2 regions of the Pseudoalteromonas sp. PB2-1 genome follow, and region 2 is predicted to be linked to the other one. Evidence: riboswitches for the same ligand, from Rfam matches in the RefSeq annotation. Region 2 holds a riboswitch; the other holds the start of a gene.
What was found. Region 2 has a riboswitch for cyclic di-GMP ahead of L0Z67_RS16485 (chitin-binding protein). Riboswitches for the same ligand answer to the same signal wherever they lie in the genome.
Positions count from the first base shown of each region.

Region 1: it holds a riboswitch for cyclic di-GMP, as region 2 does, so the genes downstream of both, L0Z67_RS04470 (OmpA family protein) here and L0Z67_RS16485 (chitin-binding protein) in region 2, are expected to answer to the same signal.

Region 1 is NZ_CP090667.1:946,501-956,443, reverse strand. It holds gene L0Z67_RS04500 (FliI/YscN family ATPase) at 1-746, opposite strand, end outside; gene L0Z67_RS04495 (FliH/SctL family protein) at 739-1,371, opposite strand; gene L0Z67_RS04490 (FliG C-terminal domain-containing protein) at 1,377-2,408, opposite strand; gene fliF (flagellar basal-body MS-ring/collar protein FliF) at 2,386-4,113, opposite strand; gene L0Z67_RS04480 (flagellar hook-basal body complex protein FliE) at 4,122-4,445, opposite strand; gene L0Z67_RS04475 (sigma-54 dependent transcriptional regulator) at 4,462-5,772, opposite strand; gene L0Z67_RS04470 (OmpA family protein) at 5,788-6,672, opposite strand; cyclic di-GMP riboswitch class I at 6,771-6,856, opposite strand; gene flhA (flagellar biosynthesis protein FlhA) at 6,989-9,061, opposite strand; gene flhB (flagellar biosynthesis protein FlhB) at 9,077-9,943, opposite strand, start outside.
Region 2 is NZ_CP090667.1:3,513,636-3,523,578, forward strand. It holds gene L0Z67_RS16465 (TonB-dependent receptor domain-containing protein) at 1-1,020, opposite strand, end outside; gene L0Z67_RS16470 (LytTR family DNA-binding domain-containing protein) at 1,237-1,968, shown strand; gene L0Z67_RS16475 (hypothetical protein) at 2,033-2,443, opposite strand; gene L0Z67_RS16480 (S9 family peptidase) at 2,500-4,575, opposite strand; gene L0Z67_RS16485 (chitin-binding protein) at 4,685-5,254, opposite strand; cyclic di-GMP riboswitch class I at 5,368-5,458, opposite strand; gene L0Z67_RS16490 (efflux RND transporter permease subunit) at 5,582-8,719, opposite strand; gene L0Z67_RS16495 (efflux RND transporter periplasmic adaptor subunit) at 8,729-9,904, opposite strand.

The sequences.
Region 1 (9,943 bases), 1.1 Mb from region 2:
GCCAGTTGATGACTTAACTCCGCCGCTTTTGCTCGCAGAAGCGGTGAATCATCAGCAGGGGAAGCAATTACGATGGCCTTTTTGAGCCCTTCTGGACCAAGACTTTGTTCTATAAATTCTTTCACTTCCCAGCCACGCTCACCAACTAGAGACACGATTACAACGTCTGCACTGGTAAAGCGAGTCATCATGGCCAGTAGCTTACTTTTACCGACACCTGAGCCTGCAAAAAGCCCTAAACGCTGCCCTTTTCCAACGGTAAAAAGACCGTTTATTGAACGGACTCCTACATCCAAGGGTTCGCTCACCCCTTTACGCTGCAATGGATTTAAAGAGGGTTGTTTTTTTAGAACGCAATCAGCTCCTAAATCAACACGACTTAAGTTACCTAAATCATCTATCGGTTGCATTTGTGCATCAATTACTCTTCCGAGTAAAGACATATCAACCTTTATCGCTTGTGTATCAGCAACAGCTCTGACTCTCGCACCTGCGTATAAACCATCTGCTTTATTTAGTAGCATCAAGAACGCTTTGGTATCATCAAAACCAATCACTTGAGCGTCATTCCACGTGCCATCAATGCTCTCGACTTGGTATTTTTTTGCCATTAAAAACTGCCCGCCGACAGCTGTTAATGTCATACCATTGACTCTTACAAGACGACCGTAACTTTGGATTAAAGGCGGGGCTGTCAGCTGTTTTGTAGCAGTATTAAGAACATGAGATAACACGGTATTACTCATGAATAACTTGACCGTTTAGAAGGGCTGGCGTTATATCAGCAAGTACAGCATCTAAACGCTCTGAAAGAGACAAGCTATGGCTTTGCTCACTAGAAATAAGCTTTACACTGCCGCTTGCAAGTTGAGGCTCAAAACTCACTGTTAGGGGTATTTTATCAAAGCTTGAATCGTCAAAAAGGGCCGCATCAGCGCTAGAAAAAACAATTTCGTTAACATCATCTCGCCCTGCTAATAAATTGAGGGCCTGTTCGACTAAATCAATTAAGCAATTAGGCTGCAAAGTTAACTCACAGGCAATTACCTGCTCCGCGACCTTTGCAACTAACACACTAAGATCTTTTAGTACCTCATTAGACAGCAGATTAAGTTGTTGCTTTGTTTGCTGTGTTAGCACATCGAATTGTGCCAGCATTTGCTGCTTTAATTCTAGTTCACGCTCTTGTAGTAATAGTTCAGCTTGCTGCGAGACGCGCTTTTCTATATCAGCTTGTAGCGCCGCTTGACCTTGCTTTAATCCCTCATCATAACCCTTTTGCCAAGCAGCCTGCTCAGCTGCCTCGATACGCTGTTGAACACTCTGGTGCTGTTGTTCTTTTGTTAACGTTGGAAATTGATAAGCTTGCATAGCACTTAACCCGCGGTCTCTTCTTCGTATAGCTGATAAGTAATTTCTTCTCGCTTGCTCATATCACGTACAATGCTCATGATTTCACGACGTGCAGCATCCACTTTACTCACCGGCTGTGATGTTGTTGCTTCTAACTGCTGTTGATACACTTGCGCTAAGCGTTTTGGTAATGCCCCCAAAAGGCGCGCCACAATTTTTTCATCTGCGCCTTTTAATGCCATCAACCAAAGCTCGTCAGGTACGTCGTTCATTAATTGAGAAAGGGTCTCATCACTTTGCAGTAATAAACTGGCAAAGTCATACATACGCTCTTGTACTGCATCTGCCACTTGTAAATCATGCTTTTTAATAACTTCAATAATTTGGCTTTTATTGCCGTTATAACGGCTCATAATATCAGCGACTTTATCAACACCATTTACCTGAGAGCCGACTTGCTTGCCGACAAACTCAATACAGGCTTCAATGGTTAATCGAATATCATCCATAACATGCTCACTGACTTCTCGTAAGCTGGCAATACGGTATAATAGGTCTTCATGCTTTGCTTGAGGAAACAATGCAATGACAGCAGCGGCTTGATCCGCTGGTAAAAACGCTAAAAACAGCGCTTGCATTTGCACATGTTCATGCTCTAAGAAACGGACAATTAGCTCAGGTGGGATCCACTCTAAACGACGCAGATCGTCACTCATCGCGCCACCATAAATATCATCTAACATGCCACGGGCAAGCTTACGTCCAACGGCTTTATCAAGTGCTCTTTCAAGATACAGCCTTGATGCACCATTAACCCCACTTTCGTTACGGTAACAATCGAAAAAACTGGTGAGCGTGTCAGCTACATCATTTTTTGTAATGTTAGAAATACTGGCCATTCGCTCTGAGATTGCTTGTACCTCACGGCGACCGAGTTTACGGATCACACTTGCTGCATTTTCTTCACCCATACTGAGCAGTAAAATAGCAGCTCTATCGAGTGACGCACGAGCAGGTGCTGACATTGTCACATTATCTTGATTTACTTGACTCAACTTCAACTCCTTGCTCTACCCAATATTTAATAACAGAGGTTACACGCTCGGTTTCTCGGCTTGCTAATAACTGCATATGTGCAATTTGCTCTTCAAAATCACTGCCTATCTTAGGCAACGCAATATTTTCACCTTCCTGCTCAGGCTGCTCATTTTTGCTATCTCGCTCAAGTGCGCCATCCAGAGGTGTACTTTGTCTTTCATAGGCATCGCTTTTAGCGGCGGCTAATTTTTCTTGCTCATTTTCACTTGGTGTTGAAGCTGTTGTTTTGCCTTTAATCAAATGATTTACCAGCGGTCTTACCGCAAAGAAAATAAGCATTAAACTAATAAAAGTACCGAAAATGTAACGAGCATACTCTCGAATTTCAGGCATTTGCCACCATTGTAATCCGTCAGACGGTACAAAAGGTTTTGCTTCAACAAATGCAAAACTGGTGATATTGAACTGATCGCCACGCTGCTCATTAAAACCGGTGGCTGTTTTAACCATTTCGCCTAAAGAGTTTAGGCCTTCTTGGCTCCAACCTTCAGCTGTGGCTGCGGCTTGTTCATTAACAAGTACCGATACGCTCATTGAGCTTAAGCGTCCAACTTCAAAACGAGTATGGGTAACAGAGCGGCCATTTTCATATTCACGGCTACTTTCACTGCGTTCAGACACTCGTTCATTTTCAGCCTCTTCACCTTCTTGATCTGGCAATGGAGGTTGATTAGCCAGTGAACCCGGAATACCACCGGCAAATTGGTCTTGTCGAGAATCTGATTTAACCAATTCTTGCTTTAACACCCCTTGTGGGTCTACCGCTTCACGTGTTTCTTCAACAACGCTAAAATCAACATCTGTTGAGACCTGAATTCGAAAATTTCCTTCGCCTAAAATAGGCAGTAACATAATTTCAGCGCGTTGTTCTATGTTACGTTCAACCTTTTCGATAAATGCGAGCTTCTTATCACTTTCTTTACCAACGGGAGTGGTATCAAATAAATCACCCGACAGTAACTTACCGCGTTGATCGACTACTGATACATCTCGCGGGTTTAAACCTGGTACCGAGCCAATGATGAGTGAAATAATAGCTTCTACTTGTTCAGCTTTTAGCTCATGCCCTGGCGCTAAATCAACCATTACAGATGCAGCTGATTTTTGCTCTTCCCTACCTATAAATAAGCTACGCTTTGGTATTGCTAAATGTACTCGCGCATTGCGAACACCTTGCATATTAATAATGGTGCGAGCAAGTTCTCCCTCCAAAGCATGTTGATATTGCATCGATTCCATAAACTGGCTTGTGCCCATCGACACTTTAGCACTTAGGTTATCAACGCCCTCAGGCATTGAAGCTTTAATACCACGTGCCGCTAGAGTGATTCGTGCGTCTGCTAATTTTTCTTGAGGAACTAAAATATTGCCTGTGTCGTTATCGATACGAAACACAATTTGTTCTTTATCCAATATTTCTAAAATATTAGCTTTATCATAACTTTCTTGGTTGCCGTAGAGTGGCACGTAGTTCTTTGCTGATGTCCACAAAATAACAACGATAGTTGCAGCTACTAACGTCGCCAATAAAGCGATTGTCGCGACATTTCTATCATGGCTTTTATTTGAAAAGTTTATTTTATTTGAGAAGTTTACGACTTTTTCACGTAGGTTTGTCTCCCCAGACATCGGCGGTACAGCTTTAGTTAATTCGCCTTTCATAACAACCTCTACAGTGACATACGCATGACATCATCAATGCCATTAAGTAGTTTATTGCGTACTTCCATTAACATTGAGAAGCTTAGGCTGGCTTTTTGACTTGCGACCATTGCCCCCACAACATCATCCGTTTGCCCCGTATCTACCGCATGCATCATTTGCGATGAGATATTTTGTTGCTCATTAACAGCGCGAACAACTGTTTTGAATTCAGTACTAATTGCTGCGTCTTGATATTTACTTGCTGCAGGCGCAATGCTCTCTGCCGCAGCTAGTTGCTGCATATCAGTCATTTTTCCAAGCAGAAGGCGTTGACTTTCAATAGGTGACATTACTCTGTTCCTTAAATTAAGCGATTGCGTCTATATCCATGCCATACTCACGCATGGCGGCTATTTTGTATCGAAGAGCTCGGGTACTCACACCGAGTGCCTCTGCGGTTTGGGTTCTGTGTCCTTTGAAACGGCTAAGTAAATCATAAATATAATCAAATTCAGCTTGTTTCTTGCTATGTTTTAACTGTGACGCACTGGTTGTCGTGAGTGCTTTAACGTTTTCGGGTAGGTTTAGATCTGCCGCTTGAATTTCGACACCGCGAGCCATCACTAATGCCCTTTGCACTACATTTTCCAGCTCACGAACATTACCTGGCCAGTGATAGCTATGCATCAACTGCTCTGCCTGTTGACTAAAGTGAAACTTCTCATCTCCGTATTTAGCAATAAAATACTTCGCTAATGGTAAAATATCGTCACTTCGGTCACGTAATGCTGGCCACATTAACGGCAATACATCTAAGCGGTAAAATAAGTCTTCACGAAAAAGGCCTTTCTCTACTTGCTCACGCAGTGGCTTATTGCATGCTGCAATCACACGAATGTCGAGTTTAATGCGTTGATGACTGCCTAATCGCTCAACCTCTCGCTCCTGTAGGACACGAAGTAATTTAGCTTGCAGCTCTAAAGGCAGTTCAGTTATCTCATCCAGTAAAATAGTGCCGCCATTTGCAAGCTCAAACTTACCCGCTTGCTGTGCTACCGCCCCCGTAAATGCACCTTTGTTATAACCAAATAACATAGACTCCAGCATATTTTCTGGAATAGCTGCGCAGTTAACCGCAATAAATGGCTTATCTGCACGTGGAGAAGATTGATGAATGAAGTTAGCGAGCTTTTCTTTACCTGTACCCGACTCACCCATAATGAGTACGCTTGCAGATGTTTGTGCTGCACGATTGGCAAGTCTCAGCACTTGCTGTGATTTCAGTGACACAGCAATTAAGTCACTCACACCATGCTTCATAGAATCAGCGTTACGGATAGTTAGTTTGAGTTGATCAGCAAAAAACGGTTTAAGTAAAAAGTCGACAGCACCATTATTGAGTGACTGTGAAGCAAGCTCACCTTGGTTCGATTCCACAAGCGTGATAATTTGTCCACCTTGATGAGTTCTTTTAACTAGTTTTACCAAGTCAACCAAGTTCATTTGTGCTTGTTGAGCATCAATTAATACCAGTTCAGGCTGATAACTCAAACAATAACCAATAGCGTCGGGGATCGAATCTGTGTACAGAAGTTGATACTGCTCATCATTGATCGCCAATTCAATTTCACGTGATGGTTGTTCTGGCGCAAGCCATAGTAGATGTTTCTGATCCATATTCCTTCTCACACCTTAGCTTTTTTGACGAAATAGACGAATTAAGACGCGCCTATTTGAAGACTGACCGTTCGAATCTGAATTGCTTGCCACGGGATAGCGTCCTCCGTGAGCCCTGATCTCAATTAACTTTGCATCGATCCCGTACTCAATAAGTCGGGATGCCACATCATCGGCTCTTTCTTTCGATAACAAACGATTGGCAAGTGGAGAACCGACATTATCTGTATGTCCATCAATCATGACTTTCTTAACTTTAGGATCGAGTTGAATATAACGAACTAGTTTCTCTAAATAACTCAGGTCTGCGGCACGTTTAACAACACGCTCTCCTGAGTCAAAATTAATTTCATAATCTCTCGCTTGTCGCCAAGATAAAGGTGCTAATTTTTCACGGCATTGCTGGTATTTATCAATCGCGTTATCACTATGAGTTGTAGGAAAGGTCAGTCTCAGTTGCTCATCGCCAAACCCGACGATTGTATCTAACCAGTAGCCTTGCTTAATGGCGCTTAAAAGAGGTGCAACACCTTGTTTAAACGTAACCTGTTGCTGCTCAATATTGGCTGAAAAGAATTGTATAGAAGGGGCGATTGCTTGCTTGTTTTGCCAATCCGCTGTACGGGCAAATACTTGTACATCCGTGATATCACGTTCGGTTAACAACCACTTAAAATCTAGGTGCTGTGGCTCTGCAGGCTCGCTAATAATCGATAATTGCGCATAACTATCTAATTTTTGGCTAAGTTGGCAATAAAAAGCATCGCCACTGACATACCATGTTGCCTGCTCATAATTTTGGGTAATTACGCGTTCAGCTTTCACAGGCAATGCATAAGCAGTTATAATGCCTACAACAATTAAAAAAGTTGCCTTAACAAGCTGATATGAGTTGTTCATTCGTATTCCAATTATCATAAACAGCCCAATTAAGGGCTTTAACGTATATAATAAGCGGAACAAATTGCCTGAAGAGGCGAATAGACGTGCCGCTAAGTTAATGTAACCCCACTATCATGACCTTGCGGTTTTAGACTGGAAGCTTTGCGTCCTACCCTTTCGGTGTAGTTTGCCATTTAATTGTCTTAGTGTTTCCAACTAAGTAACTGTTATTATAAAACAGTTAACAAGTACCTAATTCTTAATGATTATAGATAAAAAAAACCAAAAAGCAACATTACGGGTATTTATTCATATTAAATTCATACCGCTTACACTATCCTAAAGAGCCAACGATACTAACTTTAATATTATCAGGCACTTCATTATAAGAAAGCACTGATAAACCTCCCTTCGTAAATGAACGTGCATAGCGCGCCAGTAAAGGTCTTAGCTGCGGAATAACAATCAACACAGGGTTAACACCTTGAGATTTCATTTCATCAGTAATCACAGGCATGGCTCGTTGGAACTGGCCAAGTAAATTAGGATCTACAGCAAAACTATCTAATGCTACCTTCCCTGCTTGCATGGCTTGTTCTAACGAACTTTGCATCGTTTGCTCTAGTTTTTCATCTAAGCTATAAGCAGCTAATTCGTCACGATTGCCCATCACTTGTTTTACTAACACACGTTTTAGTGCACAGCGTACATCGGCAGCAAGTAGAATCGGGTCTTTTGTGACTTCGATACTGTCAACTAAAGTGCCTGCAATAGTCACGATATCACCAATCGCGACATGCTCCTTAAGTAGCATTCTCATCACTTTTAGTTGCAGGTTAATTGGTAAAGACTTTTCAAGCGCATCAGCCAAACTAGGTGATACAGTCTTTAATCTCTCGTGTAAGTTTTGAATATCTTCATAACTAAACAGCTCATCTAAATGCTCTTTTATCACTTTGCCCATATGCGTTGCGATTACCGTGGCTAAGTCGACAACTGAATAACCCATATTCAGTGCCTTGGCTTTATTTTGCTCATCAACCCACACAGCTTCCAAACCATAAGCTGGGTCCGTCGTTAGTTCACCATCTAACTGGCCGTAAGTATCGCCGGTGTTTAAAGCTAGTAGCTGCTTGGCATTCAGTTGAGCAGACGCAACGGCCACTCCTGCTAGTTTGATTTTATATTCTTGAGGATTAAGATTGAGATTATCTTTAACTCTGATTTCAGGTAACAAGAAACCAAGTTGTTCAGATAAGCTTTTACGCATACCACGTATTGTTTTTGCTAGCTCCTCACCTTTTTCCTTATCGGCCAGATAAACTAAACGAAAACCAAGCTCAACGCTTAAAGTATCGACATGCGGAATATCTTGCCAGCTCAGAGCTGCTTGTTCTTGGGCAATTGTATCTGTAATACTTTGCGCTTCTTCTAACTGCCCTTGTGGTGTCTTTTTGTAAAGTCGCCAAGCAACATACAAAAGAGGCAGTGCAAAGCCAATAAACGCAAGGCTTGGCATGCCTGGCACAATACCTAACACCAGCATGACTAATGCGGCTGTTAGAATCACTCTTGGTGAGGCAAGTAACTGGCTTCCCACCGCTTCACTCATGTCACCTTCATCGTTCATTCTGGTAACAATAATTGCCGCAGCAACAGCCAGTAATAATGAAGGGACTTGTGCAACTAAGCCGTCACCAATTGTTAAAAGAGCGAAACGTTGAAATGCTTCAGCCATGCTCAAGTCATGCTGAAATACCCCAATGCTGACACCACCCAGTAAGTTGATCACTAAGATGATCAGACCGGCTATTGCATCACCGCGTACAAATTTAGAAGCACCATCCATTGAACCATAGAAATCAGCTTCTTGTGCCACGGTAGTACGTCGTTCTTTAGCTTGTTCTGGGCCAATTAGTCCCGCATTTAAGTCGGCATCAATTGCCATTTGCTTGCCTGGCATTGCATCAAGAGTAAAACGTGCTGCAACTTCAGAGATACGCTCGCCACCTTTGGTGATTACGACAAAGTTAATCACCATCAGAATAATGAATACGACGATACCAACAACATAGTTGCCACCAATCACCACCTCACCAAATGCTTGAATGACTCGCCCTGCCACATCAGAGCCTTCATGACCATGTAGTAAAACAACCCTAGTCGATGCAATATTTAGGGTAAGGCGCATTAAGGTTGCAACCAACAGAATGGTTGGGAAAACAGAAAAATCGAGTGGTTTCGAACTTGAAACAGCAACCAATAACACGATCACAGAAAGTACAATATTAAAGGTGAATAAGGTATCCAGTAGCCATGCGGGTAATGGCAAAATAACCATAGATAAAACAGCTAACAGCAATACCGGTATAGCAGTATAAGGTCGGGTTAAACTACGCCAATTCAAAGTCATTCTCCACCATTATGGTTTTTGTAAATTTTTTGGAATTTCAAGTTCAGGCAATGGCGCTGGCGCTTGACCTCGCCCTTGCTTGTAAGCCTTTAGCTGCATTACATAAGTAAGTACATAAGCAACCGCTTTATAAAGTCCATTAGGTACTTCTTGGTCGATGCGTGTCGAAAAATAGATAGCCCGCGCTAAAGCAGGTAACTCAATAACTTCTTTATTGTGCTGACGCCCTAATGTTCTGATCCTAAGTGCCATTTCATCCATGCCTTTAGCGACAACATAAGGTGCTTTGGCTTTTTCTTCGTTATAGCGAATCGCAACCGCATAGTGTGTTGGATTTGTAACAATCACGTCTGCTGTGGGGACCCGCTCTTCGATACGCCTATTTGCTTGCTGATATTGAATTTGCTTAATTTTGCTTTTGATCTCGGGGTTACCATCGGATGATTTGCGCTCTTCCTTGACTTCTTGATGGGTCATTTTAATTTTATCTAGAATTTGTTTTTGCTGAATAGGCACATCAATCACAGCTACAAATAACAGCAAAGTTACAGTGATCATCATAGCTAAAAATAGCAGGCTAATACCTTGATTTAGAGCCACCAGCAAGTCTTGATTTTGTAAGGCTACTAACTGCTGCCATAACTGAGTCAAAAAGCTAAATAAGCAAATAGCTAACAAGGCAATTTTAATCATCGACTTTAACAGCTCAGTCAAAACCTGTTTACCAAACATTCTTCCTAAACCCGAAAGAGGATTTAGCTTACTTAACTTAGGTGCGAGTAATTTTTTTGAGAAAATAAACCCACCAGGTAACACTCCCGTGATCCACATAGCGCAAAACGCGAGCAATAAAAACGGCACTAAAGTTGCCAGCAT
Region 2 (9,943 bases):
ACCTTCAAAAAAGAACGTATGTTTATCGGTAATATCGTAGCTGCCGTTAGATGCAAACAAGTAACGCTCTGTAGGAATTGCGAGTGCCCTTACACCATTTCGGTTAAAGCCATTTGCTTCAACACCGTCACCACCATTGGTGCTGAATGAGTCTTGTAAGACGTTGTTGCTGTTATACGTAAAGCGCGTGTCACCCGCATCAAATCGTCCCTGTGGAGGAAATGATGAGAAAAATGGACGTACAGCTTCAAAAATATCACTCGCTTGTCCTGTTTCGCTATTTTCAAAAGCAATTTGAGCAATTTGGTCAACAGAAGAACGTGAACGGTCTCGAGCAAAAACACCACCTTGGTCAGAATAACCTAGGTGAAACATTACTTTCCCTTTATCATCCAAGCCACTAAAGCCAGAAGTCACTGAGAATTGTCTAGATTGATCATCCCCTTCTTTAGACTCACCATACTGGCCTTCAAACTCTATTCCTTCAAAATCATCTTTAAGGACAAAGTTAACTACACCCGCTACAGCATCAGAACCATACACCGACGATGCACCACCAGTCATAATTTCAACACGTTCAATAAACTGACTTGGTATGGTATTTAAATCAACGGCTGAGCTACCAGGAACACCGGCAACATAACGTCGGCCATTCACAAGTACAAGCGTTCTGTTCGAGCCTAAGTTACGTAAATCTACCGTCGCAACACCTGCACTTGAAGTATTGAAGTTTGAGTTTGTACGACTAATTGCCGGTGTACCAAATGCTGGGTTTTCAAGTAATAAGTCTTGAATGTTTAATGAACCTGAAGCATCAATAGCCGAGCTATCAACAACTTGAATAGGTGCTGAAGACATAGCTTCTGCAGAGCGAATTCGCGACCCTGTCACTTGAATACGCTCAACCTTTTCTAATTCTTCATCCTGTGCCACCGCATTTACCGACACGCCTCCCATCATTGCCATCGCAATTGCAGAATAGACAAATAATGGACGTGGATTTTTTTCGTTTTTTATCATGGTAATTCCCCTGAAAATTATTTGTAACCACTTAGTTACAGCTCGCCACATTATTGGGCTTTATGCATTTCAGATAGCTGCATTTTGTAAGCGGATTAAAATTAGGGATAAGCGGAATATTTTGAGGGACAACTAAATTGTAAAATAATTTGAATAGAAAATAGGAACAGACACGGTCTTATTGTTTTTAACAGGTACGCTACATTCGGAGCTACAATGCAAAGCATTTTATTTAACAGCATAATACATATCGCAGAGCCGCAATTTGCAAAAATGCTTGAAAGCGCAATAACACGGCACCATAGTTTTCACTCCATTACTGTCATTAATGAAATGAGCAGTTTTAATTTTGAAAATACTCACGTTGCTTTTTATCAACTCAATTCATCGCCTAGCTCTCTTGAGTTGCTACAACTAACAGAGCTTGCCAAGCATTTAAAGCTTGTTATTGTTGCTGATTCGGCGCAATTAGCTAACTTAGCTTATGAAATAGGTGCTATTGACTTTATACTTACAACTGCAAATTCTATGCGAATAAATCAGTGTTTTGAGAAGCTTATTCATTTATGCCCCCTTGCCAGCGCACATCATCAAGAACACGTGCAAGAACAAGAAAACTCCCATTTAATCGTCCGAGATGTAGGCAAAGTGAGGCTTGTTGATATTGAAGAAATCGTATGGATAAATGGGGCTGGTAACTATGTAGAGTTGCATTGCCAAGATAGTCCTCGCCCAATATTACACCGCGAAACGATGAAAAACTTAACAGAGAAGCTGGCAAGTAAGGGGTTTATTCGTATTCATCGCTCTACTTTAGTTCGTAAAAAAGCAATCAGTGAGTTGATACCGACCGACTGTGGTGATTATAAAGTCATTTTAAAAAGCAACGCGATTTTAAATTTATCGCGCCGTTTTAAAATGAATCTAGAAGGTATTTTGGGGATCTGAGCAATAACCTATTGGGTACTTTGCAAGCTCATTTAATAAAAGCCCAAATGGGCAGGCTTATAGTTTATGTTGCTGACTCTAACCAAGCTCGCATTTCTTCACACTGCGGATTAATTTCAAGGAAGCTATTTATATCTTTATGAAAGGTCACCCTGAGTCCACTGTCTTTCCACACAGACTCTATCAAACTTTGAGCCACACTATTAGGTGCCACATAATCAACTTGTTTATAGCCACGTGATTTAACCGTTTCAAAATAAGCTTTTGCTATATGAACGCTTTCTGCGGTGGCTAATTCAAACTGCTTAACATTTATTATTAAATGATGAAGGTTTTTTATTGAGTTGCCTGTTATTTCGTCTGCTATTTTATTCGTGAAGTCAACAAACGCCTCTTTATTAACACAGCCTCTAAACTCAATAAATACGCAAGGAGGGCTTATTTTATAAAACCACTCCCCATGGGGCTTAAACATAACCAAACATCACTCTTACTACGTTTAAGGTAATATTAGCTTTAAAATGGTTATTTTCAACCTAATAGAGCCATAAAAAAGGCCATTTCAAGCGCTTTCTCTTCAAGGCTTTTAAAGCGTCCAGAAGCGCCTCCGTGTCCGGCATCCATATCCGTTTTAAACACAACAATATTGTCGTCTGTTTTTATCTCACGCAGTTTCGCAACCCATTTCATCGGCTCCCAGTATTGTACTTGCGAGTCATGAAAACCCGTCGTTACTAATATATTTGGGTAGGCTTGAGCCGTAATATTATCGTATGGGGAATAAGCGTTAATGACTTCGTAAAAGTCGGGATCATTTGGGTTACCCCACTCATCATACTCATTCGTTGTAAGAGGAATACTCTCATCAAGCATGGTTGTCAGCACATCTAAAAAAGGTACGTGACAGCCCACGCCTAAATAAAGCTCTGGTGCTTGATTTACGACAGCCCCCATTAATAAACCGCCAGCACTTCCCCCTGAGGCAAACACCTTCTGTGGATGTGCATAGCCTTGCTCAGTGAGTGAGCGAGTAACATCAATAAAATCGTTAAAGCTATTTTGTTTATGCTGTTTTTTACCTTGTTCATACCAATGACGACCTAGCATTTCACCGCCACGAATATGGGCAATGGCATAAACAAAACCACGATCAAGCAGGCTCAATAAACAACTAGAAAAACTCGGATCCGTGGTAACGCCATAAGCACCATACCCATATTGCAACAAAGGGTTAGAGCCATCTTGATTGAATTTATCAATACGATACACCAATGACACTGGTACTTGCTCACCATCTCTTACGGTGATCATTAGTCGTTCTGAACGATAGTGCTCTGGGTCAAATTCACCAAGTACTTGCTGTTGTTTTAATAACGTTTTGTTGCCCGTTTTTAAATCAACATCATACAATGAACCTGGTGTTGTTAGACTTGAGTAATAAATACGTGCAGAGCGAGTGTTAGGCTCAGGATTCATCGCTATTGCAGCATAATAACAAGGGTCTTCAAACTCTAATGTGAGTCGCTCTTCCTGCTTATCAACAACCACAAAGCGGGTTTGACCAAGCTCTCGCTCAGTTAAAATAAGATAGTCATTGAATATTTCGACCCCTTCCAATAACACATTATCACGGTGCGCAGTATGCTCCTGCCACTGTTCTTTTGTAGCAATTGTGTCGGTTGTGGCAGTCATTAAACGGAAGTTTTTGGCTTGCCAATTTGTGACTATATAAAAAGTATCGCCAAGCTTATCAACATCAAATTCATGGCCTTCTTCACGCGGCATTAACGCGCTGAACTCCCCCTCGGGATTGTTAGCATCAAGTACCCAAGTATCGTTCATTTCAGTCGTAGCCAGATCAATAATAATTAAGCTTTCATCTCGACTTTTGCCAAGTCCTAGAAAAAAGCTTTTATCCTGTTCTTCATACACTAAAACATCATCGGTTTGTGGGGTGCCTAAAACATGGCGATACACCTGAAAACCCAATAAAGTTTGTAGGTCTTTTTTCACATAAAAAACTGTTTTACTGTCGTTAGCCCAAACAATTTGCCCTTCTGTGTTTTCAAGTACATCGCTGAATACTTCGCCATTGGCAATATTTTTAAAACGCACGGTGTAAATACAGCGGCCTTCGGTATCTTCAGAATAAGCAAGTAATTGCTCATCAGGACTAATTGCGACTTCACCTAGTTCATAAAACTCATAATCACTGGCTAGTTGGTTTACATCTAACAATAACTGCTTGTCACGGGCTTCAATTGAACGACTTCGGTAATGGCGCGCATATTCATCATCACCACGAACTTCTGAGTGATACCAGAACTGGCCATCCTTTACAGGAAAGGTATTATCATCCTTAACTATCTGCCCTTTTAGTTCGTTAAATAACGCTTCTCGTAGTGGTTTAATACTGGCAAGCTGTTTTTCACAATATTCATTTTCTGCATGTAAATGTGCCAACACGTCTGCATTTTCGCGCTCATCGTCACGCATCCAGTAGTAATTATCAGTACGAGTTAATTGATGAGCTGTTAATTGATGAGGTTGTTTTTTAGCTACAGGGGTAGGCGTTAATAAAGACAGAGAATAAGAATTTTGCGACACAGGAAAAACCACGATTAAAAACGAATGACCCGAGTCTAACACAGAAATAAAAAAGCCCACTCAAATTGAGTGGGCCAAACAATGCTAAATAGCATTTAGGGGGAAACTATCAATGTGATACTTGCTGCCATGCCATGGGCCAACTTTTACCCACACCAGGTTCATAGAGTGGGTTGTGTGATTCTTTCACACGACAAAACTCTGTATACGGCCAAGGTTTACACATATAAATATGGCCAGTCTTTGGTTGTAGTACTTTTACACCTGAGCTGTAAGCATTGCATGCTTGCGGATAAACATAATCATACTCTTGATTTTTATCCTTTATTTTCTTTTCGCACTTCGCAATACAGTTAAATGCCACTTTTACATGGGTTATACCCGTGCTTTCTAATGCATAAATCTGATTGAGCCGATATGCTACGATGAGACCCTGCTCTGTTATTTTTCCTGCTCGAATCATGGGCATGTGCACATTTATATGCTCAGCAATTGAACGAGGCCAATTATGAGGCTCACCCTCATCAGAGCTAGTAATAGGGTACTGAAATGACAAATCAGCTAACTCACCTTGCGCATCATAAAAAGTCACAACCACCTTATCCCCAACAAAAAGCTGAGTATGATGATTTAAGCAACCTATCGGCAACCACTTTCCAGAAGCCAGTGACATATGCATAAACAAAGTAACACCCTAAGAACAGCTAGTAGGTACTATCCAATAACAGCCGTACAAAATAAATACAATTTTAGTTTGAGGCAATAGATCCAAAGCACGAAGAATGTGCGCTTTTCAGCGGCCCCGCTATCATAGCTTTGTAATCAAAACCTTAGACCGGAAACTTTGCGTCCTAACCTTTCGGTTAGTTTGCCAAAAACTGAAATGAGTATAATCCTCAGTTGAAAACAAATCAAACAAAAGAATGTAACCGAAAGATATGTATAACAAGCAATTACTAGTCACAAATAAGCTATAAAAAAGCCAACCCGAAGGTTGGCTTAGTCATTAATCTCTTACCGCACGTCGATTTGGTATGAGTTCTTTCACTGAACGGAAAAAACGTAAGAACACATGGCCTACATCACTCATCACAATATACAGGCAAGGAACAAGTACCAATGTAATGAGAGTTGCAAACATCACTGCAAAACCAAGGGCCACTGCCATAGGAATAACAAACCTTGCCTGCAAACTCGTTTCAAACATAATAGGGAGTACGCCAGCAAAGGTTGTAATTGACGTTAAAGTAATTGCTCTAAAGCGTGCACAACCTGCCTCAATAACAGCTTGACGAGTTGACATTCCCTCTCGTCGAGCTTGGTTCACAAAGTCAGTCATAACTAAAGAGTCATTGATCACCACCCCTGCAGCAGCAATTAAGCCAAAGCCTGACATTAAGCTAATATCTAAATCAAACCAATAATGCCCCCAAATAGCACCGGTCAAGCTAAACGGAATCACCGACATAACGATCAATGGTTGTGAATAACTTTTGAGTGGCACCGCAAGTAAGATATACACTAAGAACATCCCTGCAGCAAAAAACATTAATTGCTCATTCGCCTGTGCTTGCTGCTCTTCAATGGCACCGCCTAATTCAGTTTTCACTGATGGGAACTCTTCTTTAAGCTTTGGCAGTAGTACGTCGTCGACCTGCTTGACCACTTCACCTGGTTCTATGGTTTCTTCGTCAATGCTGCCGTAGATATATACAGTACGGTAGCCACCTTCACGGCGAATATAACTAATCCCTGGCTTTTCGGTTAGCTCAACCACATCACCAAGCAGTACTTCTTTGCCAGCAGGTGTCGTCACTACCGCATGTTTTAAAGAAGCAAATGCTTCACGCGTTAATTTAGGATAACGCACCATTACACGTACTTCTTCACCACGACGAATTACACGCTGGGCTTCTCCGCCGTAAAAACTTGCACCAACTTGATTGGCAATTGTGGCAAGGTCTAAGCCTAAATCATAAGCAACTGGTTTTAAGCTAAGTTGGACTTCTTTACTAGCAGGGTCAATTGTCGAGCTAATATCAAATAAGCCTTTTTGCTGTTGCAGCAACTGAATAAAACGACGACCCGCATCATTTAAAGTATCAACATCGGGCCCATAAAGCAGGTATCCAAACTCGCCATCATTGCCGCCGCCATTTACATCGTCGTAGATTTGCAATGATTTAACACCGGCAATGTTTGGCATCTGTTCACGCCAACGTCGCGATAGCTCGAAAGCATTATATGGACGCAAGTCCTCATCTACCAATGGTGCTAAGATTTGTGCTTCAGTACGCCCCTGATTAAAGACCAAAATATCACGTAATAATGTGTGACCAAACTCACGTTCTGTCTCTTGATCAACCTTTTTAACCATGGCTTCAATTTCACGAATTGCTTCAATGGTCTGTATATCAGATGCATTTTCATTCATTTCTAGGTTAATTTGCGGAAAATCATGGGGGACTTTTGGTGTTGGTACAACACGTACTTGATTTGACGAAATTAAAGCGAATGTCAAAATCAAAAGACCAATAAATGAGAATAACACTAACCAACGCCATTCAACACAACGCTCAATAAAGCGTTTATACGGGCCATTCACAAAGTTAAAGAAGCGCTTGTTAAAACGTGCTCGCCAACTCTCAGGGTTAATAGGTGGAAAGTGAGTATGGGCAATGTGCGCAGGTAGAATAAGCTTTGATTCTATTAAACTGAATACCAGACATAAAATAACGACGACCGCGATACCATAGAAAAAAGCACTCTCAGGGCCGCTTGATAAAGTAAATGGCGCAAATACAGCAATCGTCGTTAATACCCCAAACGTTGCCGGAGTTGCTACACGTTTGGCACCGTTCACAACGTTAACGACGCCGCCCCCTTTTTTCTCTATCTCAGTGTAGGCACTTTCCCCTATGACAATTGCATCGTCAACGACAATACCCAGCACCATAATAAACGCAAATAGGGATACAATGTTAATAGTGATACCAAAAACAGGCATCATCATCATGGCACCTAAGAAACAAATTGGTAAACCAATCATTACCCAAAGTGCTAGTTTAAAGCGCAAGAAGATAGACAACATGATAGCCACTAAGATAGCGCCTTGAAAAAGGTTGCTTTTCATCATGTCTAAACGCGCATTCAAGTAATACGTCATGTCCATCAGTGGTTCTAGACGTAAACCCACAGGCAGCTCTTTGTTCTTTTTATCTATGTATGCTTTCACCGAGTCAGCAACGGGGATCATATTTTGCTCTTTCGTTGCTTTAACCGATAAATACACTGCATTTTCACCATTGAATTTAAAGTAACGCTCACCCTCTGTGAACTGGTCTTTAATAACAGCAATGTCTTGTAACAAGACTTTCGCACCGTTAGCTCCCACCTTTACAGGGATTTGACGGAACTCATCACCACTGTAATATTGGTTTTCAACACGTACAGAAATAATTCCTGCATCAGTGCGTAATTGACCTGCTGAAATATTCGCTGAGTAGCGGCGTACGGCATTAGCAACATCGCTTAATGTTAAGTTATATTGGCGCAGAGAATCTGGATCAATTTCAATTGCAATTTCATCAAGCGGCACATCATTTTGCACCAAAGACACATTTGATAACTGCAATAACTCATCTTCAATTTGATTAGCTATTGGCTTTAATTCTGTGAGTGGCACATCACCGACTAATGTCATCCCAATAACATCTTGACGAAACTCGACCTGACTAATTGTCACCGGCTCCATCCCCGCAGGAAAGGTCGCAATTCCGTCAACGCGAAGTTTTACTTTATCAAGAACGTCGGTTAATTCTGCATCGGTATTAATTTCTAAGCTAGCACGCCCATTGTTACGAAATGCGCGGTAAACACCACGTTTAATTTCGGTCACATCTTTGAGCGACTCTTCAATTTTAATCAGAATACTTTCTTCAATTTCTTGTGGTGATGCCCCTGGGTAATTAGCTTGCACCTCAATATAATTGATCTCAATATTCGGAAACATCTGACGCTGAATAGTAAAGTAACTTAGTATCCCCATAGCAAGGATAAAAAACATCATTAAGTTTGCAGCGACCGAGTTATTAGCAAAATAGGCGATTAAACCAGGCTGCTTCTGTGTTGTTGTATCACTCATACAGCCACCTTACAGCTTTTCGACAGCAGCAGTTTCACCTGCATCGCTTGTCATTTCTTGCATACCGGCTACTTTTACTTCCATACCCGCTTGCGGATACTCAGGCAGTGTCAGTACAAGCTGATCATCAATATTTAAGCCATCGCTAATATAAAAATATTCACCTTCTTCGCGAACAACAGTCACTTTACGTGGCTCTAGTTTTTGCTCATCGTTAACCACCCAAACGGTTTGATTATTAACCAATGATTGCGGTAAGCGATAGATATTTTGCAATGTGGCACCGGCAAAATTAACTTGCACATAAGCGCCAAATTTAATGGGTTGTACATCATGCTTTAAACCATATGGGTCATCGACACGAACGACCAAGTTGCTCATACGTGTTGCGTTATCAACGACACCCAAGTCACGGTCCACCACCGCTTCACGGGTAAAGCTATTTAGGCCTTTATTGATAATCGTAGCCTTAATGCCTTTAATTCGTTTAGGTAAAAATACGCTGTCGAATCCTGCGATAGGGACAATAATTTCAGCACTTTCAATATTGTTTAACTCAGCAACCTGACTGCCTACATTAATATATTGACCCACACCAATTTCACGACTTATCACCAACGCATCATAAGGAGCTTTAACTTCACATCGTGCTAAATCTCGCTCTGCACGTTTCAGTGCAGCTTGAGCCGATTTAACCGCAGCTTGCGCACTTAGAACTTGTGGCTTACGTAAAAATAAGTCCGTACGCTCACGTTCTGGATAACGCTTAGCTTCATCGAGCGCGACCTTTGCTTGTGCTTGCTCTTCAATTAATGCAGCTTGAGCACTCGCCAATGATGCTTCGGCTTGTAATACAGCGGCCTCGTAATTGTCTTTTTCAATCGTGAATAACACTTCACCACGAGCAACAATGCCACCTGCAACAAAGTTTGGATGCCAGCTTGTGACTTCACCTGCGACTTGAGATGCAAGCAGAGTACTTTCAAGCGGTCTAACTTCACCATAACTGTTAATAATAACTTGATGGTCATCACTTGAGATAGCTTCCACTCGAACAAGGGGTCTAGAGTCAACCACCTCTTTATCTTGTGGCTCTTGGGCAATAGCATTAATACCTACAAAGCCAGCAATACCAAGGGCTAAAGCAGCAAATGGTAACATCCATTTCAATACATTCGTGCGCATAACTTACACCTTTTAAATTTCTACTGCCTCTATCATACC